DNA from 3 places in the Pseudogemmobacter sp. TB195 genome. Region 3 is predicted to be linked to each of the others. Evidence: riboswitches for the same ligand, from Rfam matches in the RefSeq annotation. Region 3 holds a riboswitch; each other region holds the start of a gene.
The links. A riboswitch is a leader RNA that binds a small molecule or an ion and turns the genes downstream of it on or off. The one in region 3 is predicted to bind thiamine pyrophosphate.

Region 1 (7,092 bases), on a different contig from region 3:
CCGCCATCTCGTAGCGCCAGAGCTGCCCGAGCGGCGAGGGGGCTGCGCCGAGGATCACCGCCAGCACCATTTGCGCCTGCATCAGCCCGAACATGCCGACCACCGGGCCGAGGACGCCAGCCGTGGCGCAGGTCGCAAGCGTGTCGGGCAGGTCGGGGAAGACCGCGCGCAGCGATGGTGCGGTGCCGCAAAACCCGCCGACATAGCCGGAGGTCCCGAGAACCGAGGCCGAAATCAAGGGCTTACCGAGTATCAGGCACAGATCCGACAGCGTGTAGCTGGCGGCGAAACTGTCGGCGCAATCGAGCACCAGATCCGCGTCTGCTATCAATGCAGGCGCATTGGCGGGGGTCAGCCAGTCGATCACCGGGGTGACGGAGACATCGGGGTTCAGGGCATGGGCAAAGGCGGCCGCCGCCTGCGCTTTCGGCTGGCCGATATGGGCGGCGTAGATCGGCTGGCGGTGGAGGTTGCTTTTCTCCACCCGGTCGGGATCAATCAGCGTGATCCGCCCCACGCCCGCGCCCGCCAGATATTGCACGACCGGCACGCCAAGCCCGCCCGCGCCGACCACCAGAAGATGCGCGGCGCGGATGCGGGCCTGCCCCTCGCGCCCGATTTCGGGCAGAATCTCCTGCCTCGCGTAACGGCTCATCGCGTGGCGTCCAGCCAGTCGTGCAAGCGCCCTTCGGGGTCCGGGTTCAGCGTGATGTCGGTGACGGCCGAGACCACATCTGCGCCTGCCGCAAAGGCCTCGGGCGCGCGGGCGATGCTTAGGCCGCCAATGGCGATCAGGGGGGTCGTGCCGATCTTCGCCTTCCATTCGGTCAGCTTTTCCGTGCCCTGCCGGTGCCATTTCATCTGCTTGAGGATCGTCGGCCAGATCGGCCCGAGCGCGATGTAATCGGGCTTGGCCGCCAATGCGCGGGCGAGCTCCTCCTCGTCATGGGTGGAGATCCCGAGCTTCAGCCCCGCCGCGCGGATCGCGCCCAGATCGGCGGTGTCGAGGTCTTCCTGTCCCAGATGCAGCCAGTCGCAGCCTTCCTCGATGGCGATCTGCCAGTAATCGTTGATCACGAGGATCGCCCCCGCTGCGCGACACAGATCGCGGGCGCGGCGGATCTCGGCGCGGGTCTCGGCCTCCGGTCGGTCCTTGATGCGCAGCTGCACGAGTTGCATGCCAAGGGGCAGCATGCGCGCGATCCAATCGGCGCTGTCGAAGATCGGGTAGAAACGCGGCAGGGTCATGCGAGGAAAGCCTTTCCGATCACGGGGGTGGAGGGGGTGGCCATGTCGCGCGGCTCCATCGGATCGGCGCGGTGGGCGGCGCGTCCGGCCTCGACCGCCAGCGCCATGGCGCGGGCCATCGCGGCGGGGTCACCCGCCTTGGCCACGGCGGTGTTCAGAAGGACGGCGTCATAGCCCATTTCCATCGCGCGGGCGGCATGGCTCGGCAGGCCGATCCCGGCATCGACGACGAGGGTGGTGTCGGGGAATTCGGCCCGCAGCGCCCGCAGCCCATAAGCGTTGTTGATCCCGAGGCCGGAGCCGATCGGTGCGCCCCATGGCATCAGTACCGCGCAGCCCGCATGGAACAGGCGGTCGCAGACGATCAGATCCTCGGTGCAATAGGGGAAGACCTTGAACCCGTCTTCCGCGAGGATCCGCGCGGCCTCGACCAGCGCGAAGACATCGGGTTGCAGGCTGTCGGTATGGCCGATCACCTCCAGCTTGATCCAGTCGGTGCCGAAGAATTCCCGCGCCATATGGGCGGTGGTCACGGCCTCCTTGACCGTGTGGCAGCCGGCGGTATTGGGCAGGATGCGGGTGCCAAGCCCGCGGATCAGCTCCCAGAATGCATGGCCGCCGCCCTGTTCGCGGCGCAAGCTGACCGTGGCGATCCCGGCTTTCGAGGCGCGGAACGCCTCGGCGAGGGTTGCGGGCGAGGGATACTGCGCGGTCCCGAGCATCAGCGCGCTCTCGACCTCTGTCCCGTAGAAGACCGGCATGGTTCAGCCCCCCTGCATGACGGAAAGCGCCTCGATCCGGTCGCCGTGCCGGATCGGGGTGGCAGCACGCAGGCTGGCGGGCACGAAACTGCCGTTGATGGCGGTGGCCACCTTGGCGGTCAGGCCCTGTTCGGCCAGCAGATCGGCAAGGGTGGTGGCAGCAGTCTGCCGCGCCTCGCCATTGAGGGTGATGTCCATCAGGAAACCTCGTCCATGAATTCGGGGGTGATGCCGGTTTCGATATGCTCCGCCGCCATGCGGGCGACAGCGGGAGAGAGCAGGAAGCCGTGGCGGTAAAGCCCGTTGGCATAAAGGGTGCCGCCACGTCTGCGCAGGCGGGGCAGGTTGTCGGGGAAGGCCGGGCGGGCATCGGCCCCGAGTTCCAGCACCTCGGCCTCGCCGAACCCCGGATGCAGCGCCCATGCGGCGGAGAGGAGTTCAAGAAGCGAGCGGGCGGTGACCACGCCGCGCCGGTCGCTCTCGATCATCGTGGCGCCCAGCATGAAGATGCCATCGCCGCGCGGCACGATGTAAAGGGGCATGCGCGGATGCAGCATTCGCACCGGGCGCGAGAGACTGACGCCGGGGCAGCGCAGCACCAGCATCTCGCCCCGCACGCCGCGCAGGTCCGGCAGTGCGTCCCGGGCGGCGAGGCCTCGGGCGTCGATGGTCAGGGCGGGGGCGGGTGCTTCGGAATGGAACGCGACACCGGCGGCGTCGAGGCGGTTTTTCAGCGCCTGCAAGGCCTTGCGGGGGGAAAGATGTGCCTCGGTCTCGAAGAACAGGCCCGTGTTGAAGCGCCCGGCAAGATCGGGTTCCAGCGCCGCGATTCCGTCAGCGTCGAGGCTGCGGTGGTTCCGGCTGCGGCGGGCGAAGCGGGCCAGCTCGCCCCTGTCGCGCTCGGGCGTCAGCACCAGCGTGCCCTTGCGCTCCACCGCGCCGGTGTGGCGGTCCCACCAGTCGATTGCGGCCAACCCAAGGCGCTCCACCGGCTCTTCGGCATCCACGACTTCGCAATGCGGTGCGAGCATTCCGCCCGCCCACCATGAGCAGCCATGCGGCCCGGGCGGGCCTGCGGGGTCAATGATTTCAACGCGATGGCCGCGTGAGGTCAGTTCGGTGGCGATGACAAGGCCCATGACGCCCGCGCCGAGGATGCGGATGTTCATGCCCGTCTTTCCCCATCTGGCCACCAGGCATGGAAATGATGCACCGGCCCGTGCCCCGAGCCGACCGAAAGCCTGTCCGCCGCCGCGATGGCCGCTTGCAGATAGCTATGCGCGCGGGTCACGGCTTCGGGCACGCTCAGACCCTGCGCCAGCCCGGCGGCAATCGCAGCCGAGAGCGTGCAGCCGGTGCCATGGGTGTTGCGGGTGGCAAGGCGCGGCGCACTGATTTCCAGCGGGGCAGGGCCGATCAGCAGATCGGTGCAGACCGGGCCTTCGGCATGGCCACCCTTCATCATGACCCATTCCGGGTCCATGGCGCGCAGGGCGCCACCCTGTGCCTGCCGGGTGGCGTGGTCGCGTGCCGGGGGCATCGCGAGCAGATCGGCGGCCTCGGGCAGGTTCGGGGTCAGGACAGTGGCCAGCGGCAACAGGCGTTCGCGCAGGGCCGCAATCGCCTCGGCGGCAAGCAGCCGGTCGCCGGATTTCGCCACCATCACCGGGTCGAGCACCACCGGCACCGCGCAGTCCTTCAGCGCCGTCGCCACGGTTGCGATCGCCTCGGGGTCGCCGAGCATGCCGATTTTGACCGCGCCCACGGCGAGATCGTCGAAGACGGCCTCGATCTGTGCGCGAACGATGGCGGGGGGCAGGCTTTGAATGGCGGTGACAGCGCAGGTGTTTTGCGCCGTGATCGCGGTCAGCACGCTCGCGCCGTAAACCCCGAGCGCCGAAAAGGTCTTCAGATCTGCCTGAATCCCCGCCCCGCCGCCGCTGTCGGAGCCTGCAATGGTCAATGCGATGGTTGTCACGTCGCCCCCAAAAGTGACCGACGGACTGGTTCTGGGGGCTTGGCGCACGGACGGAATCCCGCCGTGAGATGCTAGAGCTACCCGTTCCCTCCGCCGGTATGAACCGGATCAGGTTCGATGGGTTGGCTATCGCCTCTCAGCCCCGGTTGCCCGGGACACCCCAACGAGTAAGTGGCGCAAACGTTAGAGAAGTTTCGCTCCCAGGGCAAGATCGGGAGAGCTGGACGGGCCGAGATAGGAGACCGGATCACATCAGCAGCTTGATCCCTGATGAGAACAGCAGGACCGAGAGGATGCCACGCAGCCAGCGGTCCGACAGATAGCGACTGCCGATCCAGGCACCGGCTGTCCCACCGATTGTGACCGCGCAAAGCCAGCCGGGCAGGGTGGACGGCATCTGGTCCCAGGCGGCATAGGCGCCGATCAGCGCTGCGGCCGAGTTCAGAAGGTTGTACACGGCCGTGGTCGCCGCCGTCTGGCGTGGGGTGGCCCAGTTCATGCCCAGGATGACGGGGGCCAGGAACACGCCTCCACCCGTTCCCGTTGTTCCTGACACAAAACCAATGACCGCCCCGGTCACGAGCGCTGCCATGAATGGCGGCATGACCGGGGTATCCGGGCGGGAGGGGCTGGCGAGAAATGCTGATCGTGCCATTTGAAGCGCGGACAGGATCAGAACGGCCCCGACCAATGGGAAATAGAGCGTTCCTGGCAGATGGATGGCACCACCCAGCATCGAGAAGGGGAACCCGAGGATGGCAAAGGGCCAGACATTGCGCCACGACAACCGGCCATTTCGAAGATAAAGGGCTGTGCCGATTGCCGCGACGAGGAGGTTCAGCGAAAGCGCCGTCGTCTTCATGGCGAGCGGTTCAAAGCCCGCCACGCCCATGATCGCGATATACCCGGACGCGCCCGCTTGCCCGACCGCCGCATAGACCAGAGCGACCGCCAGAAATGCCGCCGCGAGCAAGAGTGGTTCGCTGTCCAGGGATATGCTCCGAGCTGATCTTATGTCAGCTTATGTCCGGTCCTGCCGGCTGGGCCAAGACCAGTGCGGGCGGAATATGGCCCGCGACCGCCAACCCTGGTGATACTCGCTCACCTTGGAACTGCCGCGCTAGGTAGATATGGTGGAAGGCATCCACCCGCCCGCCGGGCAATTGCACGTCCTCGCGCTGCCAGTTCCAGCCAAGTTCGTTGAGCCTGTCCTCAAATGGATCGGAGATCTCAGCAGACCAGAAGGCCGCAATCCCGCTTGGTCGCAGGGCATCCCGCACCGCGTTCAGGCCGGTTTGTCCGTAGAGGCGCTGGTTGTCATCGCGGACCAGAAAATCCGGCCCGTTGTCAGTATCCATCAGGATCACATCGAAGCCTGGGCCGCTTTCGGCAAGCAGATCCATCACATCCATGACCCGCAGTTGCACTCGCGGATCGCGCAGTGGATGGTCGGCCAGCGGGGCCAGAACCCCGCGATTCCATTCTGCAATCGCCGGGATCAATTCGCAGACTGTGACCTGCGCATCGGGGGGCGAGAGATCGAGCGCGGCCCGCAGGGTGAAGCCCATGCCGAGTCCGCCAATCAACAGGCGAGGTTGGGGCGCGCCGCCAAGCTGTCGCAGGCTGCGCTCGGCCAGCACCGCTTCGGAGCGCCACATGATGTTCGACATCAACTCGATGCCGTTGAAGCGGATCTCATAGATATCGCCGCGTTTGCGCAACAGGATATCGTCGCCCGCCTCGGTCGAGGCGCGGGCCAGTTCAGTCCAGAGTGTCATGACAAATCCCTCGGCCCCGTCAGGGTGCCGGTCTGATGTGTTGCAAGGGAATGGTCTGGGGTTGCCCGGCGGTCAGCGCATGCTCAGCGCACAGGCAACCCAGGCACATGGCGTGCCCTGGTCCCGATCAGCAGCGGGAAAAGCGCTGCGCTGGATTTGCTGCCAATATGATCACTCATGACCACTCTTGTGCCTGATCAACCCGCCTGGAGCAATGGCAGGGGTATTTTCCGAGTCTGAGCTGAAAGCCGGCTGGCTGGTATCGGGCCTTTTTCCTCGAGGATCGCCGCGCGTGGTCTTCACCGGTTCCTTGTGCGCGGCATGGCCTTATGTCTGGGGCCGACGGTCGTGAGTGTCTCCCGTATAATATTCATCTTCAATTTGCGGACCGGATTTCACCGTCTTCAACACGACGAAGAACGCGCCCATCTTGCTCCGAGGCCGGTGGCGAGCGGAGGCATCCCGTCATGGGATCAGGCACCTGTCAGAGCCAAAGCCCCATCCCCGCTTCCATTCGCAAACCTTGGTCCGATCCGTCTCTTTGAAATCAACCCGTAAAGGGTCGGCTTACGCGCGCGTGCCGCCCTCGGGGATTCGGGCAAGGGGCCCGAACGCCCAAGGGTGATTGCAGATCCGGTCAGACACTTCGGGCGCCTGTCGAGCGGGGGATGGTCCCTCGTCTCCAAAGACAGGAGCCAGTCCCATGTCCAGGAAAGATGCCACCGCATTCGCCGCCAGCCTCGCCGCTACGCTGATGGTCTCGATCGTCGTGTTTCAGGCCGGCGATGGCAGCCATGCCGCCATGCCCGCCGATGAATATGATGGCGATGAGACGCTCATCGCCCTCGAGATCGACCCCTGGCAGTGAGGCGCGCAAGCGCCTCACCCCCTTCGGGCGGCTTTCGCTGTGCGCAGCGCCGTCCACGGGGGGAGCGCGATCACTCGCCTGTGGCTCCGCCGCGCGGCGGAGCCGGGATGAACCCGGCACGGGAGAGATCGAGGAGGGGTCTGGGAAGGGCGAGCCTTCCGATCCCAGAGAGAGCGCCGGTCGGCTTCACCCGTCCCTTTGCTCTCAGGAGAAGTCCGATGACCCAAGATATCGCAACAACCCAGGAAGCCAGCCTGGCGGCCGCCATGGCGCAGTTCGATGCCTCGCAGCTGGCGCATCAGACGCTCAACACCACCGCAATGGCACAGAACAAGGAGGTCCTGTTCGCGGCCATGCGCGCCGCCGGGATTACCGAGATCATTGTCACCTTCGACGGCGCCGGCGACAGCGGGCAGGTCGAGGATATTGACGCCCGCTGCGGCGATACCGTGGTGCCGA
Region 2 (7,092 bases), on a different contig from region 3:
CGGGTGACAAAGTCGTTCAGCGCGGCTCTGTCCATCAGGATCGGTTTCGCCATCGGTGTTCTCCCATATCTGCGCGTGGTGACCGGCGGGGAGAGTACCCGTCTCAGACGCACCGGCAAGGCTGCCGATGCGTTATTTTCTGTGAGGCCGCGCGGCTCTCAGACCTCGACCGAGATCTTGCCCATCGGGTTCGAGCAACAGGCAAGGATCCAGCCCTCGGCAATCTCGTCATCCGAAATGCCGCCATTATGGACCATATGCACATCGCCTGCGGTCTTTTTCACCTTGCAGGTGCCGCAAAGGCCGAAGGTACAGCCCGAGGGGATGTTCAGCCCGGCGCGTTTCGCCACCGCGAGCACGGTATCGGTCTCGGAACAGGGCGCGGTCACGTTTGAGGCGGCGAAGGTGATCTGCGCACCGGCCTCGGAATCGGGGATCACATCGTCGATCACCGGGGCGTCGGCTTCCGTCGACACCGGCGCGCCGAAGCTTTCCTGATGGTAATGTTCCATATCGAAGCCGAGCGAGACCAGCATGTCGCGCACCGCCTGCATGAACGGCTCCGGCCCGCAGCAAAACACCTCGCGCTCCAGATAATCCGGCGCCATCAGCCCAAGCATGATCTGGCTCAGCCGCCCCTGATAGCCGGTCCAGGTCTGGAACGGGTCGCTTTCCTCGACGGTAAAGCGCAGCTTCAGCCCCGGCACACGGTCTGCAAACCCTTCGAGCCGCTTGCGCAACAGGATTTCGGATGGCCGCTTTGCCGCATGGACGAAGACGATATCGGGCATCTCGCCCGAATCCCAGGCCCAGGTCGTCATCGACATCATCGGCGTGATGCCCGATCCGGCCGAGATAAAGAGATGCTTCTTTGCCGGATGCCGGTGCGAGCTGAAGATCCCCGCCGGGCCATAAGCCTTGATCTTCATCCCCGGCTTCAGGTGATCAAGCATCCAGCGCGTGCCGACAGACGTCGCCTGGGCTTTCACCGTGACCGAGATCGACAGCGGACGCGACGGCGAAGACGAGATCGTATAGGTGCGCTGGACATTGCCCCTGGCGCCTTTTTTCGGATCAACCGGCAGGTCGAGCGTCACGAACTGGCCCGGCTGATAGTCAAACCAGGCGCCCGAGGGCGCGCGGAAGGTGAAGGTGGCGGTATCCGGCGTCTCGGGCACGACCATGGCGCATTCAAGATGCTCTGCATCATCCCAGGGCTTCACAGACCAGTTAAGTTGTTGCTTTCCCATTTTTATTCCGCCGCCAGTGCCGGGCCGGTGCCGGAAACGGGGCCAAGGCGTTCCGTCATGATGCCGGCATACCAGTCGATGAATTGCATCACCCCTTCTTCCTGGATCGGGGAATAGGGCCCGGGCTCATAGGCGGGAGAGAGAATGCCCTTCTGGTTTTCCTCGACCACCTGGCGGTCTTCGTCATTGGTGTTGAGCCAGACGCGGGTGAGGGTTTCGAGATCATAGTCGACGCCCTCGACCGCATCCTTATGGACCAGCCAGTTCGTGGTCACTTGCGTCTCGGTCGGGCTGATCGGCAGGATGCGGAAGACGATGGCGTGATCACCGAGGAAATGGTTCCAGCTGTTCGGGTAGTGAAAGAACAGAAGGCTGCCGGCATCGTTGAAGGGCATGGTGCCCATGCGTTTCGCCACCGCCGCCTTAGTCGACATCGTATAGCTTTCGGCGCCGTTCAGCAGGGGGATGCGGGCGAGCCGCCATTGCATCTGCGGATGGTTGGTGAAGCGCGAGGGCAGGCCGGCCGCCTCGCAGCGCTTCCAGTGTTCGATAATGTCGGGCGAGGCCGAATCAGGCCCCTCCATCGCCGTCATGCGCGGGTTGTCGGAATAGGTCCGGCACAAAGACGGGTGCGCGCCGCCGCAATGATAACATTCGCGGTTGTTCTCGATCACCAGTTTCCAGTTGCCGTTTTCGACGATGGTCGAGCTGAAAGCGACCTTTGCATCGGCAAGGCCCGAGGGGGCCAGATACGACATCAGCTTCGGCGCGAGGTCGGAAATGGGAGGGGGCACTTCGGCAAGGCAGATAAAGACCATGCCGCCAAGATCGACACAGTGCACCTTCTTCAGCCCGAATTTCGAAGGGTCGAAATCCTCGCCCATATCGCGGGCGAAAATGAGCTTGCCCTCGAGGTCATAGGTCCATTGGTGATAGGGGCAGACAAGGTTCGTGGTCGCGCCATTGGTCTTCGCGCAAAGCCGCTGACCGCGATGGCGGCAGACATTGTGGAACGCGCGGATGCGATTGTCTTTGCCCTTGATGATCACCACCGGATAGGCGCCGATCTGCAGCGTGGCAAAGGCGCCGGGTTTCTCCAGCTCGCAGCCCGGAATGGCAAAGAGCCATTCACGATACCAAAGATGTTGAAGATCGGCCTCCAACACCCCGGGATCACAATATAAATCGCGCTCTAAGGCATAGCCGCTCCGGCGTGCCAGCAGGCGGGAAAGGGTTTCGGACTGGCTCAGCATTTGCTGTCCTTCGCGTTAGCCCGGGCGGGTCGCACAGGCAGGTTTGACGTGCGGTGGACAACAGGCGGCGAAGGGCCCGCGCGGGGATGGACCCGCGAGCCGGTTGCCGCTTCGCCGCCCACCGCGGCTCGACATCTCGTGCAAGGCTGGTTTCCGGGCTTGGCGAGCGGTCTTTTCAACCCTGGTCGCGATACCTTCCCGGGCTCCTCCGCCCAGTGGTCCTTATCGCGCCTCTCAGCCTCTACCGTTGCGGGGGCAGCGCCGGCTTTGACCCCTTGCAGGGCCGCACCGGCTTCCCAATTCTCCGCTGTCGCCAGCGGCACCTTGCGAGGCTGAATTGATCACAGTGCGGCGGCCGGGATTGTCTGTTTGCGACATGTCGCAAAGCGGAACAGACAGCGGCCCTGTAAGCAGCCTCATTCGCGCAGAAAGCGGGATTTTGCCGGTTGCCAAACGAAAACGCGGCGCTTAACGATTGGGCAACTTACTCGTTGGGGTGTCCCGGGAAACCGGGGCTGAGAGGCCGCAAGGCTAACCCATCGAACCTGATCCGGTTCATACCGGCGGAGGGAACGGGTGGTCTGATTGTGTCTCTGGCGGCCCGTTGCGGCCTGCCCGGGCACCAGTCTCCCCAAATCTTTTCGCCGGTCATTGGGGGCATGATGACGGCGATAGCTTTGACCATAGCGGGGTCTGATTCCGGCGGCGGCGCGGGGATTCAGGCCGATCTTAAAAGTTTCGCGGCAATGCGCGTCTATGGCGCCAGCGTGATCACCGCGATCACGGCCCAGAACACAAGGGCGGTGACCGCGGTGATGGCCCTGCCAGCGCGGCTGGTCCGGGCGCAGCTGGAGGCGGTGTTCGATGATCTTGCCGTGGGTGCGGTGAAGATCGGGATGCTGGGCGATCCGGAACTGGTCGCGACCGTGGCGGCGGCGCTGAAAGGGCGTGATCTGGCCCTGGTGGTTGATCCGGTGATGGTGGCAAAATCCGGTGACCGGTTGCTCGCGGCCGAGGCTGTCGCAGCACTGCGCGAGGCGCTTTTGCCGCTCGCGACGGTTTTGACCCCGAACCTGCCCGAAGCGGCAGATCTACTGGGCGAGGCCCCGGCCAGCAGCCATGAGGCGCAGGAAGCGCAGGGGCGCGCGCTCCTGTCGCTCGGGCCGGCCTGGGTGTTGATGAAAGGCGGTCATGCCGGGGGGGCAGCGTGTCGCGATCTGCTGATCGGCCCTGTATCCCATGTGTTCACGGCAGAACGCCAGCAGACCAAAAATACGCATGGCACAGGATGCAGCTATGCCGCAGCGATTGCGGCCGGGCTGGCGCAGGGGATGGCTGTCCCCGATGCGGTGGCGCGGGCGCATCGCTGGCTCCAGGGGGCGATCCGGGCGGCGGATGCGCTGCAAATCGGTTCCGGCCATGGGCCGGTGCATCATTTCCACGCGCTCTGGCCGCAATCATGAGCCGCGTCCATATTCTCGGGGCCGGTGTCATGGGCCTTGTGATGGCCAGCGAACTTACGGCGCGCGGTCATGAGGTCACGATTTCTGACCCGGCCGGCGGCCCAGGGCCGCAGGCCTGTTCCTGGTGGGCTGGTGGTATGCTGGCGCCATATTGCGAGGCGGAATCGGCAGAGGAACCGGTTGAACGGCTTGGGGCCGGCGCGGCCGCCTGGTGGCAATCCCATACCGGGCTGGTTACCGGGGCCGGGACGCTGGTTCTGGCCGATCCGCGTGACCGGGGCGATCTGGCGCGTTTTGCGCGGCTGACCAAAGGGCACCAGGCCATTGGCGGGGACGGGATCGCGCAGCTTGAGTCCGATCTGGCAGGCCGTTTCCGTGAGGGGCTCTTCTTCAGAACCGAAGCGCATCTCGCCCCGCGCGCGGCGCTTGGCGAACTGGCCCGCCGTCTCGCGGCCCGGGGGATCGTGGTGACGTCCGAGCCGTCAGGGGCGCCGGTTACCATCGATTGCCGGGGGCTGGCGGCTCGGGACAGTCTTGGCGATCTGCGCGGCGTGCGTGGTGAGATGCTGCTGATCCGCTGCGAGGGCGTGAGCCTGTCGCGCCCGGTCCGCCTGCTGCATCCGCGTATCCCGCTTTACATCGTGCCGCGCGGCGACGGGCATTTCATGCTTGGCGCCACGATGATCGAAAGCGGATGGCGCGGGCCGGTCACGCTGCGGTCGATGATGGAGCTGATGGCGGCGGCCTGGACGATCCATCCCGGTTTTGGCGAGGCCGAGCTGATCGCGACCGGTTCTGACGCGCGCCCCGCTTTCCCCGACAACCTGCCCAGGATCCGGCGCCGGGGGGATGTGATCTTTGCCAATGGTCTCTACCGCCACGGCTTCCTGCTCTCCCCCGCCTGCGCGCGGATGGTGGCGGAACATATCGAGACCGGCGCGCAGCCCGAGTTCATGGATGAGGTGAGGATATGAGAGTTTTCGTGAATGGAGAGGCAAGGCAGACCGGGGCGAGAACCCTGGCCGCTTTGCTTGAGGAACAGGGCTTTGGCCCGGCCGTGGCGACTGCGGTGAATGAGGTCTTCATCGCCAAAGCCGCGCGGCTGGAAACAGAAATACAAGAGGGCGACCGGGTCGAGGTTCTCGCCGCCATGCAGGGGGGCTGAGATGCCGGTATTCTACGGGACTGCTGTTGAAAGCTCGCTGATGCTGGGCACGGCGCAATATCCCTCGCCGAAGATCCTGGAAGCGGCGTTTCGCAGCTCTGAGGCCGGGATCGCTACGGTCTCATTGCGCCGCGAGCAGGGAGGTGGCAGTGACTTCCGCGCGCTTGTGGCAGATCTTGGCGCGAAGATTCTGCCCAATACCGCCGGCTGCCATACGGTGAAAGAGGCCGTGACCACGGCCCATATGGCGCGCGAGCTGTTCGCGACAGACTGGATCAAGCTCGAAGTGATCGGCCATACCGATACACTGCAGCCTGATGTCTTCGGCCTTGTTGAAGCCGCCCGCATCCTGATTGCCGACGGGTTCAAGGTCTTTCCCTATACGACCGAGGATCCTGGCGTCTGTGCGCGCCTGGTCGAGGCCGGTTGTGAGGTGCTGATGCCCTGGGGCGCGCCGATTGGCTCGGGGCGGGGGCTGATGAACGAATATGGGCTGCGCGTGCTGCGGGCAGAGTTTCCCGATCAGGTTCTGGTGGTCGATGCCGGGATCGGGCTGCCTTCCCATGCGGCGCGGGCGATGGAGCTGGGCTTTGATGCGGTGCTTCTGAATACGGCGGTGGCGAAGGCCGGTGATCCGGCGCGGATGGCCGGGGCCATGGCCGGCGCTATCCGGGCGGGCAGGGCGGCCTATCTCGCGCAGCCGATGGAGCCGCGCGATATGGCCGCGCCCTCGACGCCGGTGGTGGGGAGGGCGTTTCTCGCATGACCCTGCCGCGTTTTTATCCGATTTTCGACTCTGCTGCCTGGGTGGCGCGGATGCTGCCGCTTGGGGTCCGGCTGGTGCAGCTGCGCGTCAAGGATCGCAGCGCTGACGAGACGCGCCTTGAGATCCGCGCAGCGCAGGCTTTGTGCCGCGCGCATCAGGCGATCCTTGTGGTCAATGATCACTGGCAGCTCGCAATCGAGGAAGGCTGTGACTGGATCCATCTCGGACAGGAGGATCTTGATGCCGCCGATCTTGAAGCGATCCGGCGCGGCGGGCTGCGGCTCGGTATCTCGACCCATGATGAAGAAGAACTGGCGCGCGCGCTGGCGCTGGGCCCGGATTACATCGCGCTGGGTCCGGTCTGGCCGACGATCCTGAAACAGATGAAATGGCATCAGCAGGGGGTGGAAAAGCTCGCCGTCTGGAAAGCGCGGATCGGGGATATGCCGCTGGTGGCGATCGGCGGGATGACGCCTGCGCGCGCGGCAGAGGCCTTTGCCGCCGGGGCGGATCTGGTTTCGGTGGTGACCGATATCACGCTGAACCCCGACCCTGAGGCACAGGTGCGGCACTGGCTTGAGGTGACGGCATGAGCCGCTATGCGCGCCAGACCCTGCTGCCCGGGATCGGGGCCGGGGGGCAGGCGGCTTTCGCCCAGGCGCATCTGCTGGTCGTGGGGGCCGGGGGGCTGGGCGTGCCGGCGCTGCAATATCTGGCCGGCGCCGGAATCGGGCGTATCACCGTGATCGACCCGGACCGCGCCGAGGAAAGCAACCTGCACCGCCAGCCGCTTTATGCAGGCGGGATCGGCGCGCCGAAGGCCGCACTTGTCGCAAATGCACTGCGGCTGCTGAACCCTGACTGTCAGGTGACGGCGCTGGTCGCGCATTGCGATCCTGAAAATGCGCCCGACCTGGTGGCAGAGGCCAATCTGATCCTCGATTGCGCTGACAGTTTCGCCGCGAGCTATCTGCTCTCCGACCTGTGCCACCGCGCCGGGAAGCCGCTGGTATCGGCCTCGGCGCTGGGGCTTTCGGGCTATGTCGGAGGGTTTTGCGGCGGTGCGCCTTCGCTCAGGGCGGTGTTCCCCGACCTGCCGGAAACCCTTGCGACCTGCGCCAGTGCCGGCGTGCTTGGTCCGGTGGTGGGGATGCTCGGCACGCTCATGGCGCAGATGGCGCTGGCGCATCTGGCG
Region 3 (7,092 bases):
TCTCGCTGATCGGTGCGGCCTATTGGTTCGCCTATTTCCTCGTGATCCTGCCGCTGCTTGGCATCATCGAAAAGCCGCTGCCGCAACCGGCGACGATCGAGGAAGACTTCAAATCCCACTACCCGCACGCGGCTGAGTGAAGAAAAGGATCTGACGCAAAATGTTCCGCAAGATCATTCTTTCTGCAGCCACCTCGCTCGCCCTGACGGGCGCAGCGCTGGCAGCTGGCGATGCCGGCCATATCGAGGATGTGGACTTCTCGTTTGAAGGCCCGTTCGGCACCTATGACCAGTTGCAGCTGCAGCGCGGTCTCCAGGTCTTCACCGAAGTCTGCTCGGCCTGCCACGGGGCGAAATTCGTCCCGATCCGCAGCCTCGCGGATGACGGCGGCCCGCATCTGCCGGCCGATCAGGTCCGCGCCTATGCGGCCGGTCTCGAAGAGATCGACCTGCCCGATGGCACCACCCGTCCGCGCGAATGGACCGACAACTTCCCCGCGCGTTCGGGCGAAGGTATGGGGCCGGATCTCTCGCTGATGGCCAAGGCCCGCGCGGGGTTCCACGGTCCTGAAGGCACCGGGATCAACCAGCTCCTGCGCGGCATCGGTGGCCCGGAATATATCCATGCGATCCTCACCGGCTATACCGGCGAGACCAAGGAAGAAGCCGGCACCACTTTCTACGAAAACCACGCCTTCCCCGGCGGCTGGATCGCAATGCCGCCGCCGCTGACCGAAGATCAGATCACTTTTGAAGATGGCAGCCCCGCAAGCATCGACGCGATGTCGATGGATGTTTCGGCCTATCTGATGTGGTCGGCAGAGCCCAAGATGATGGACCGCAAGAAAGCGGGCTTCGTCGCGGTGACCTTCCTGATCCTTCTGTCGGTGCTGCTCTATCTGACCAACAAGAAGATCTGGGCGCGGGTTAAAGGCAAGGAATTCACAGCCTGAGATCAGGCGTGATTCCGAAAAGACCAGGTACAAAGCCCCGCCCCTCCGGCGGGGCTTTTCCTTTTACGTCTTAAATCCGAGATAGGCCGCCAGCGCTGGCGGCGGATCGGCCAGCAAGGGCCCCGTCGCAACCGGCGCCGCCGCCACGCCATCCGCAACAAGCACCGTCTGCCCGGCAAAATCCAGCGCGTCGCGGGGCTCATGCGTCACCATCAGCACGGTGGCACCGGTCTCGCCGGCAACCTCGGCCAGCAAAGCCAGCATCTCTCCCTTCAAAGCCGGTCCAAGCGCCGCAAAGGGCTCGTCCAGCAAGAGAAGCGGTCGTGCGCGAAGCAGCACCCGCGCCAGCGCCGCCCGGCTCGCCTGACCGCCGGAAAGCTGCGCGGGTTTTCGCGCGCCAAACCCCGCCAGCCCGACCCGTTCCAGCGCCTCCGCCACCCGTGCGTGATCCGGCGGCGCCAGACGCAGGTCCGGCCGGATCCCGAGCCCAAGATTTTGCGCCACGCTCAGATGCGGAAGCAGGTTCTGATCCTGAAACAGGATCGAGAGCGGCCGCTCCCCCGGCGGCAGTCCGGTCAGATCGCGCCCGTCAAGCCAGATCCGGCCCGAGGCCGGCGCATAGAAGCCGGCAATCGCCGCCAGAAGCGAGCTTTTCCCTGCCCCCGAAGGCCCGATCACCGCGATCTTCGCCCCCGGCTCCGCCTGCCAGTCCGCGGACAGCCGAAAGCCTTCCTGCTCCAGAACCAGGTTATCGAGCCTGAACATGCCGCCCTCCCGCATCGAAAATCCAAAAGAGCCCGAAGCTGAGCGTGATCAGGACCAGTGCCGCCGCGGCCGCCGCCTCAGTCCGGTAGGCGCCCATCAGCTGCTGCACCAGAAGCGGCAATGTCGCCTCCTGGCCGCTGGCGAAAAGCGCGATCACGCCCAGATCCCCCATCGACAAAGCCGCCGCCACGCCGGCCGCAAATCCCAAAGGCCGCGCCAGCCGGGGCAGGGTCAGATAGCGCAACCGCGCGACCCCCCGCAGATCCAGTGACGCCGCCAGCCGCCCGTAATCCGCCTCAAGCGCGCGGGCATCGGTGATCAAAAGCCGGTAGACGAAAGGCAGCGCCATGACTGCATTGACCAGCACCGTCACCGGCAGTGCCAGCTGCCCGGGGGACGCAAAGGGCCGCGCGATCAGGAAAAGCCCGGTCCCAAGCACCAGGCCCGAGGCCGCCAGCGGCAGCACGGCGGTCAGCTCCATCCCCCGCGCTGCCCTGCGGGCCACCGCCAGCGCAAGGACCAGCCCTGCCCCCACCGTCACCAAAGTCGAGATCAGGGCGACCAGAACCGACCGCAGCGAGGCCCCCCAGAGGCTGGGCGGCAGCTCCGCCAGCCCCGGCAGACCGCGCAGGATCAGCGCGAGCAGTGGCAACAGCAGGAAAGCTGCCGCCAGCAAAAGCCAGCCCGCATCCGCAAGGCGCCGCCAGCCCGCAGGCGCGGGCAGCGGAAGCGCGCGGTCAAGGCCTGCGCCAAAGCCCGGGCTTGACGCCAGCCGCCAGGCCAGCAGCGCGGCAAACGCCCCGATCCCGGTCTGGATCAGCGATAGTCCCGCCGCATGGCCAAGGTCGAATTCGAACCGGATTGCCTGGTAGATCGCCAGTTCCAGCGTGGTCGCACGCGGGCCGCCGCCCAGCGTCAGCGCCACCGCGAAAGAGGTCAGGCAGATCGCAAAAACCGTCGCCAGCGCGCCGGGCAGCACCGAGGCCAGCATCGGGCGCTCGATATGGCGTGCGATGTCGCGCGGGCCAAAGCCCAGCGAGGCCGCAAGGCGGAAGCGCTCTGACGGTACCGAGACCCAGGCCTGAAGGATCATCCGCACAGCCAGCGGCAGGTTCAGGAAGACATGCGCGATAACCACACCATGCAGCCCGTAAATGCTGAACCCGGGCAGGCCGAGCGCGGCAAGCCCGCTATTGACCCAGCCCGAGCGGCCGAAAACCGTGATCAGCCCGATCACCGCGACGATCACCGGCAGAAGGAACGGGGCGCCCATCAGGGTGATCAGAAGGCCCCGCAAGGGAAAGCGCCGCCGCGCCAGCGCTTTTGCCACCGGCACCGCCAGCGCGACCGAGATCAGCGCCGAAAGCCCGGCCTGCAACAGGGTAAACCGCAGCGCCGCAAGGTCGGGCGTGCTGAGCCGCAGGCCGCCCGCCCTGAGGGCCACCGCCGCCAGCGGCGCGGTGACCAGGAGCGCGGCGGTAAGGCTTACTGCCCGAGCGAGGATTGCCATTCCGCCAGCGCAGGGCCCCGCGCCTCCAGCGCCTCATCGGCCGTCAGCAACAGGGATTTCGCCGGACGATGGGTCTCGAACCCTTCGGGCAGCGCGATCTCGGTTGCGGGATACATCCAGTTGGTTTCCGGGATCACCGACTGGAAGGCCGGCGACTGGGTGAAGGCGATGAACTCCTTCGCAAGTTCGGGCTGCTTTGAGGAGGCGAGGATGCCCGCGACCTCGATTTGCAGGTAATGGCCCTCGGCAAATTCGGCCCAGTCTTTGCTGTCGTCTTTCTCGGCCAGCCGGTGATAGGCGGGGGATGTGGTGTAGGAGAGAACCATATCCGCCTCGCCCTCGAGGAAGAGGCCGTAAGCCTCGGACCAGCCCGGCGTCACGGTCAGGATATTGTCGGAAAGCCCGGTCCAGATTTCGGGCGCGCGATCGCCGTAAGCGGCTTTGACCCACATAAGCAGACCGAGGCCCGGCGTCGATGAGCGCGGATCCTGGATCACGATTTTCAGATCGCTGTCACCCAGAGCGCGGAAATCCTCGGGCGGCATCGCGGTTCTGGTGCGGTCATAGACAAAGGCAAACCAGCCCCAGTCCCATGGCAGGAAGAGATCATCCTCAAAGGCGACCGGCAGGCCGGTCGGGGCCGCTTCGCCATGTGGGGCGAAAAGCCCCGTCGCGCGCGCCTGGGCAGTCAGGTTGTTGTCGAGGCCAAGAACTACATCTGCCTCGGTGGCGGCACCTTCGAGCTGGAGGCGCGCCAGCAATGCCGCGCCGTCGCCGCCGGTGATAAAGCGCAGATCGCAGCCGCAGACCTCTTCAAACGCCTTTTCCACCGCCGGGCCGGGGCCCCATTCGGTGGTGAAACTGTCATAGGTCATGACGGTGAGCACGGGGGTCTCTGCCGCTGCCGCCAGGGGCAGGGAAGCGAGACATGCCGCAAGGAAGGGGCGCATCGGGCGCATGGAGGTCCTCCTGTTGCGACGGGGGCGATGCGCAAGGGGAGATCCGATGCACCTTCCCTCCGCCGGTATGAGCCGGTTCAGGTTCAACGGGTCCGCATGACGCATCTCAGCCCGTGACGGGCACCCCGAGGTGGGGCGGAGCATAGGGGAATGCCGGCGGGGTGCAAGGGGCAGCCGGGGGAGGGGGCGCTGCCCCCGAGGCTCTGGCGAGCCTCTCCCCCGGGATATTTAGCGACAGAAAATGAGGAAGGGGCGCGGTCAGCGCCCCTTGCGGCTTCAGGGGCGGGCGGGGTGGTCGTCGCCTGGCTCGCCCGGAAGAGTGGCATGAGCTGGCTGGCCGCGGGTCTTCCACAGCGAGACGACGACGCCGGTGGCGAGGATCGCGAAAGTGACGCCGAGCGAGACCGAGGCCGGGAATTTCTCGAGATCCAACAGCGAGGCGACAAAGACCTTGGAGCCGATGAAGATCAGCAGCACGGCCAGCGCATATTTCAGATAGGCGAAGCGGTGCAGGATCGCGGCCAGCGCGAAGTAGAGCGCGCGCAGCCCGAGGATCGCGAAGATGTTCGAGGTGAAGACGATATAGGGGTCAGAGGTGATCGCGAAGACCGCCGGGACCGAATCTACCGCGAAGATCACATCGGCGATTTCCACCATGATCAGCGCCAACAGAAGGGGTGTGGCATAGAGCTTCAGCTTGCCGGTCCCGGGCTCTTCCTTGCGCACGGTAAAAGCGTGCCCATGCAGCTCGTCTGTGACATTGAGGCGTTTGCGCAGGAATTTCAGCAGGGGGTTTCTGGCGATATCCGGCGCGTGATCTTCTTTGGCGAGCAGCATTTTAAGGCCGGTGAAGATCAGGAAGGCGGCAAAGATATAGAGCACCCAGTGATAGTTCTGCACCAGAGCCGCGCCAAAGCCGATCATCAGCCCTCGCAGGATAATGACGCCCAGGATGCCCCAGAACAGCGCCCTGTGCTGGTATTTGCGGGGGATCGCGAAGAAGCCGAAGATCATCGCGATGACGAAAACATTGTCCATCGCCAGGGATTTTTCGACCACGAAAGCGGTCAGGTAGAGGCCGGCCGCCTCGGCACTGATCTGCCACCAGACGAAGCCCGCGAAAAGGACGCCCAGCGTGACATAAAAGGCCGAGAGCTTCAGGCTTTTCGCGACGCCGATTTCCTCATCGCCCTTGTTCAGGACGCCGAGGTCAAGCACCAGCAGCACGAGGACGATTGCAAGGAAGGTGAGCCAGAGCCAAAGCGGCTTGCCCAGAAACAATGTCAGCAGGATTTCCATCCGACCATAGCCCTTTACACAAGGCGCCAGAGGGAATGACCGTCAGCTGAACCGTGGATACGGATCGGGAAAAATGCCGGGCAATCCATCGGGCGCGTTTCCCGATGCGGTCCGACATCACACCAGGCGTTTCCCGAAAGAAACTGGCCCTGAGTGCCAGAGGGGCCCGGCCCGCATCGGTGAAATGGGGGCAGGCGGTGCCATTTCAACCCCGCGCTTCACTTTTTTGTGGAATGAGGTTGTAACCTGCAAGGGGCGGGCGCTATGCCGCCTGTGTCAGCCCGCCCTGTCAGCACGGAGCACCGTCATGAGCCTCAACACATTCGGCCATCTCTTCCGCGTCACCACCTGGGGCGAGAGTCACGGCCCGGCGCTTGGCTGCACGGTGGATGGCTGTCCTCCGGGCGTGCGGCTGACCGAGGGCGATATTCAGCCCTGGCTGGATCTGAGGAAACCCGGCACCTCGAAATTCACCACGCAGCGGCGTGAGGCGGATGAGGTGAAGATCCTGTCGGGCGTGTTTGACGGCGTGACGACCGGCACGCCGATCCAGCTGATGATCGAGAATACCGACCAGCGCAGCAAGGATTATGGCGAGATCGCCCATGCCTTCCGCCCCGGTCATGCCGATGTCGCCTATCATCTGAAATATGGCCTGCGCGACTATCGCGGCGGCGGGCGGTCTTCGGCGCGGGAGACGGCGGCGCGGGTCGCGGCGGGGGGGGTTGCGCGGGCGGTTCTCGACATGATCGCGCCCGGGGTGTCGATCACCGGCTATATGGTGCAGATGGGCGAGAAAAAGATCGACCGGTTGCGGTTTGATGCGGGCCAGATCCGCGAGAACCCGTTCTTCTGCCCTGATATTGTCGCGGCGCAGGACTGGGCGGTCTATCTCGACGATCTGCGCCGGTCGCATAATTCGGTGGGTGCGGTGATCGAGGTGGTGGCCGAGGGCGTGCCGCCAGGGATCGGCGCGCCGCTTTATGGCAAGCTGGATTCTGACCTGGCCAGTGCGATGATGTCGATCAATGCGGTCAAAGGTGTCGAGATCGGCGATGGCATGGCCTCGGCCGCACTGACCGGGGTCGAGAATGCCGATGAGATGCGGATGGGCCAGGATGGGGTCGAGTTCCTGTCGAACCACGCGGGCGGGATCCTCGGCGGAATTTCCACCGGTCAGCCGGTGGTCTGCCGCTTTGCGGTCAAGCCGACCTCGTCGATCCTGACGCCGCGCCGCACCGTGAACGAATTCGGCCAGGAGCTCGACCTTGTGACCAAGGGCCGCCACGACCCCTGTGTCGGCATCCGCGCGGTGCCGGTGGGTGAGGCGATGATGGCCTGTGTGATCCTCGATCATATCCTGCTGGACCGCGGCCAGACTGCCGGGCGGCGCGGTCAGATCGGCTGAGGCTTGCGCCTGACCGGGCAAAAGCCGAAACTCGCGCCATGAAATCTGTCGATCTGTTCCTGCCCGATGAAGAGGCGGCGCGCCTGTTCGGGGCGCGGTTCGGGCTGTGCCTGCGCCCTGGCATGACCGTGTTGCTGGAAGGCCCGGTTGGCGCCGGGAAGTCGCATCTCGCCCGCGCGGCGATCCGCGCCATGGCAGG

Region 1: linked by a shared signal. The riboswitch ahead of thiD (bifunctional hydroxymethylpyrimidine kinase/phosphomethylpyrimidine kinase) and the one ahead of thiB (thiamine ABC transporter substrate binding subunit) in region 3 are both predicted to bind thiamine pyrophosphate.
Region 2: linked by a shared signal. The riboswitch ahead of thiD (bifunctional hydroxymethylpyrimidine kinase/phosphomethylpyrimidine kinase) and the one ahead of thiB (thiamine ABC transporter substrate binding subunit) in region 3 are both predicted to bind thiamine pyrophosphate.

The regions. Positions count from the first base shown of each region.
Region 1 covers NZ_JBZEGG010000035.1:1,231-8,322, reverse strand. Annotated here, with positions in the region: gene AC4FS3_RS25630 (HesA/MoeB/ThiF family protein) at 1-655, opposite strand, end outside; gene AC4FS3_RS25625 (thiamine phosphate synthase) at 652-1,248, opposite strand; gene AC4FS3_RS25620 (thiazole synthase) at 1,245-2,009, opposite strand; gene thiS (sulfur carrier protein ThiS) at 2,013-2,207, opposite strand; gene AC4FS3_RS25610 (FAD-dependent oxidoreductase) at 2,207-3,178, opposite strand; gene thiD (bifunctional hydroxymethylpyrimidine kinase/phosphomethylpyrimidine kinase) at 3,175-3,987, opposite strand; TPP riboswitch at 4,056-4,160, opposite strand; gene AC4FS3_RS25600 (sulfite exporter TauE/SafE family protein) at 4,235-4,960, opposite strand; gene AC4FS3_RS25595 (spermidine synthase) at 5,004-5,765, opposite strand; gene AC4FS3_RS25590 (hypothetical protein) at 6,469-6,633, shown strand; gene AC4FS3_RS25585 (DUF6878 family protein) at 6,852-7,092, shown strand, end outside.
Region 2 covers NZ_JBZEGG010000014.1:133,054-140,145, reverse strand. Annotated here, with positions in the region: gene AC4FS3_RS15660 (PaaI family thioesterase) at 1-53, opposite strand, end outside; gene AC4FS3_RS15655 (FAD-binding oxidoreductase) at 159-1,250, opposite strand; gene AC4FS3_RS15650 (aromatic ring-hydroxylating oxygenase subunit alpha) at 1,253-2,503, opposite strand; cobalamin riboswitch at 2,631-2,845, opposite strand; TPP riboswitch at 2,986-3,092, shown strand; gene thiD (bifunctional hydroxymethylpyrimidine kinase/phosphomethylpyrimidine kinase) at 3,166-3,966, shown strand; gene AC4FS3_RS15640 (FAD-dependent oxidoreductase) at 3,963-4,940, shown strand; gene thiS (sulfur carrier protein ThiS) at 4,937-5,131, shown strand; gene AC4FS3_RS15630 (thiazole synthase) at 5,133-5,897, shown strand; gene AC4FS3_RS15625 (thiamine phosphate synthase) at 5,894-6,490, shown strand; gene AC4FS3_RS15620 (HesA/MoeB/ThiF family protein) at 6,487-7,092, shown strand, end outside.
Region 3 covers NZ_JBZEGG010000009.1:17,728-24,819, forward strand. Annotated here, with positions in the region: gene petB (cytochrome b) at 1-140, shown strand, start outside; gene AC4FS3_RS10675 (cytochrome c1) at 161-952, shown strand; gene AC4FS3_RS10680 (thiamine ABC transporter ATP-binding protein) at 1,016-1,717, opposite strand; gene AC4FS3_RS10685 (thiamine/thiamine pyrophosphate ABC transporter permease ThiP) at 1,701-3,227, opposite strand; gene thiB (thiamine ABC transporter substrate binding subunit) at 3,203-4,177, opposite strand; TPP riboswitch at 4,224-4,324, opposite strand; gene AC4FS3_RS10695 (TerC family protein) at 4,463-5,485, opposite strand; gene aroC (chorismate synthase) at 5,793-6,893, shown strand; gene tsaE (tRNA (adenosine(37)-N6)-threonylcarbamoyltransferase complex ATPase subunit type 1 TsaE) at 6,932-7,092, shown strand, end outside.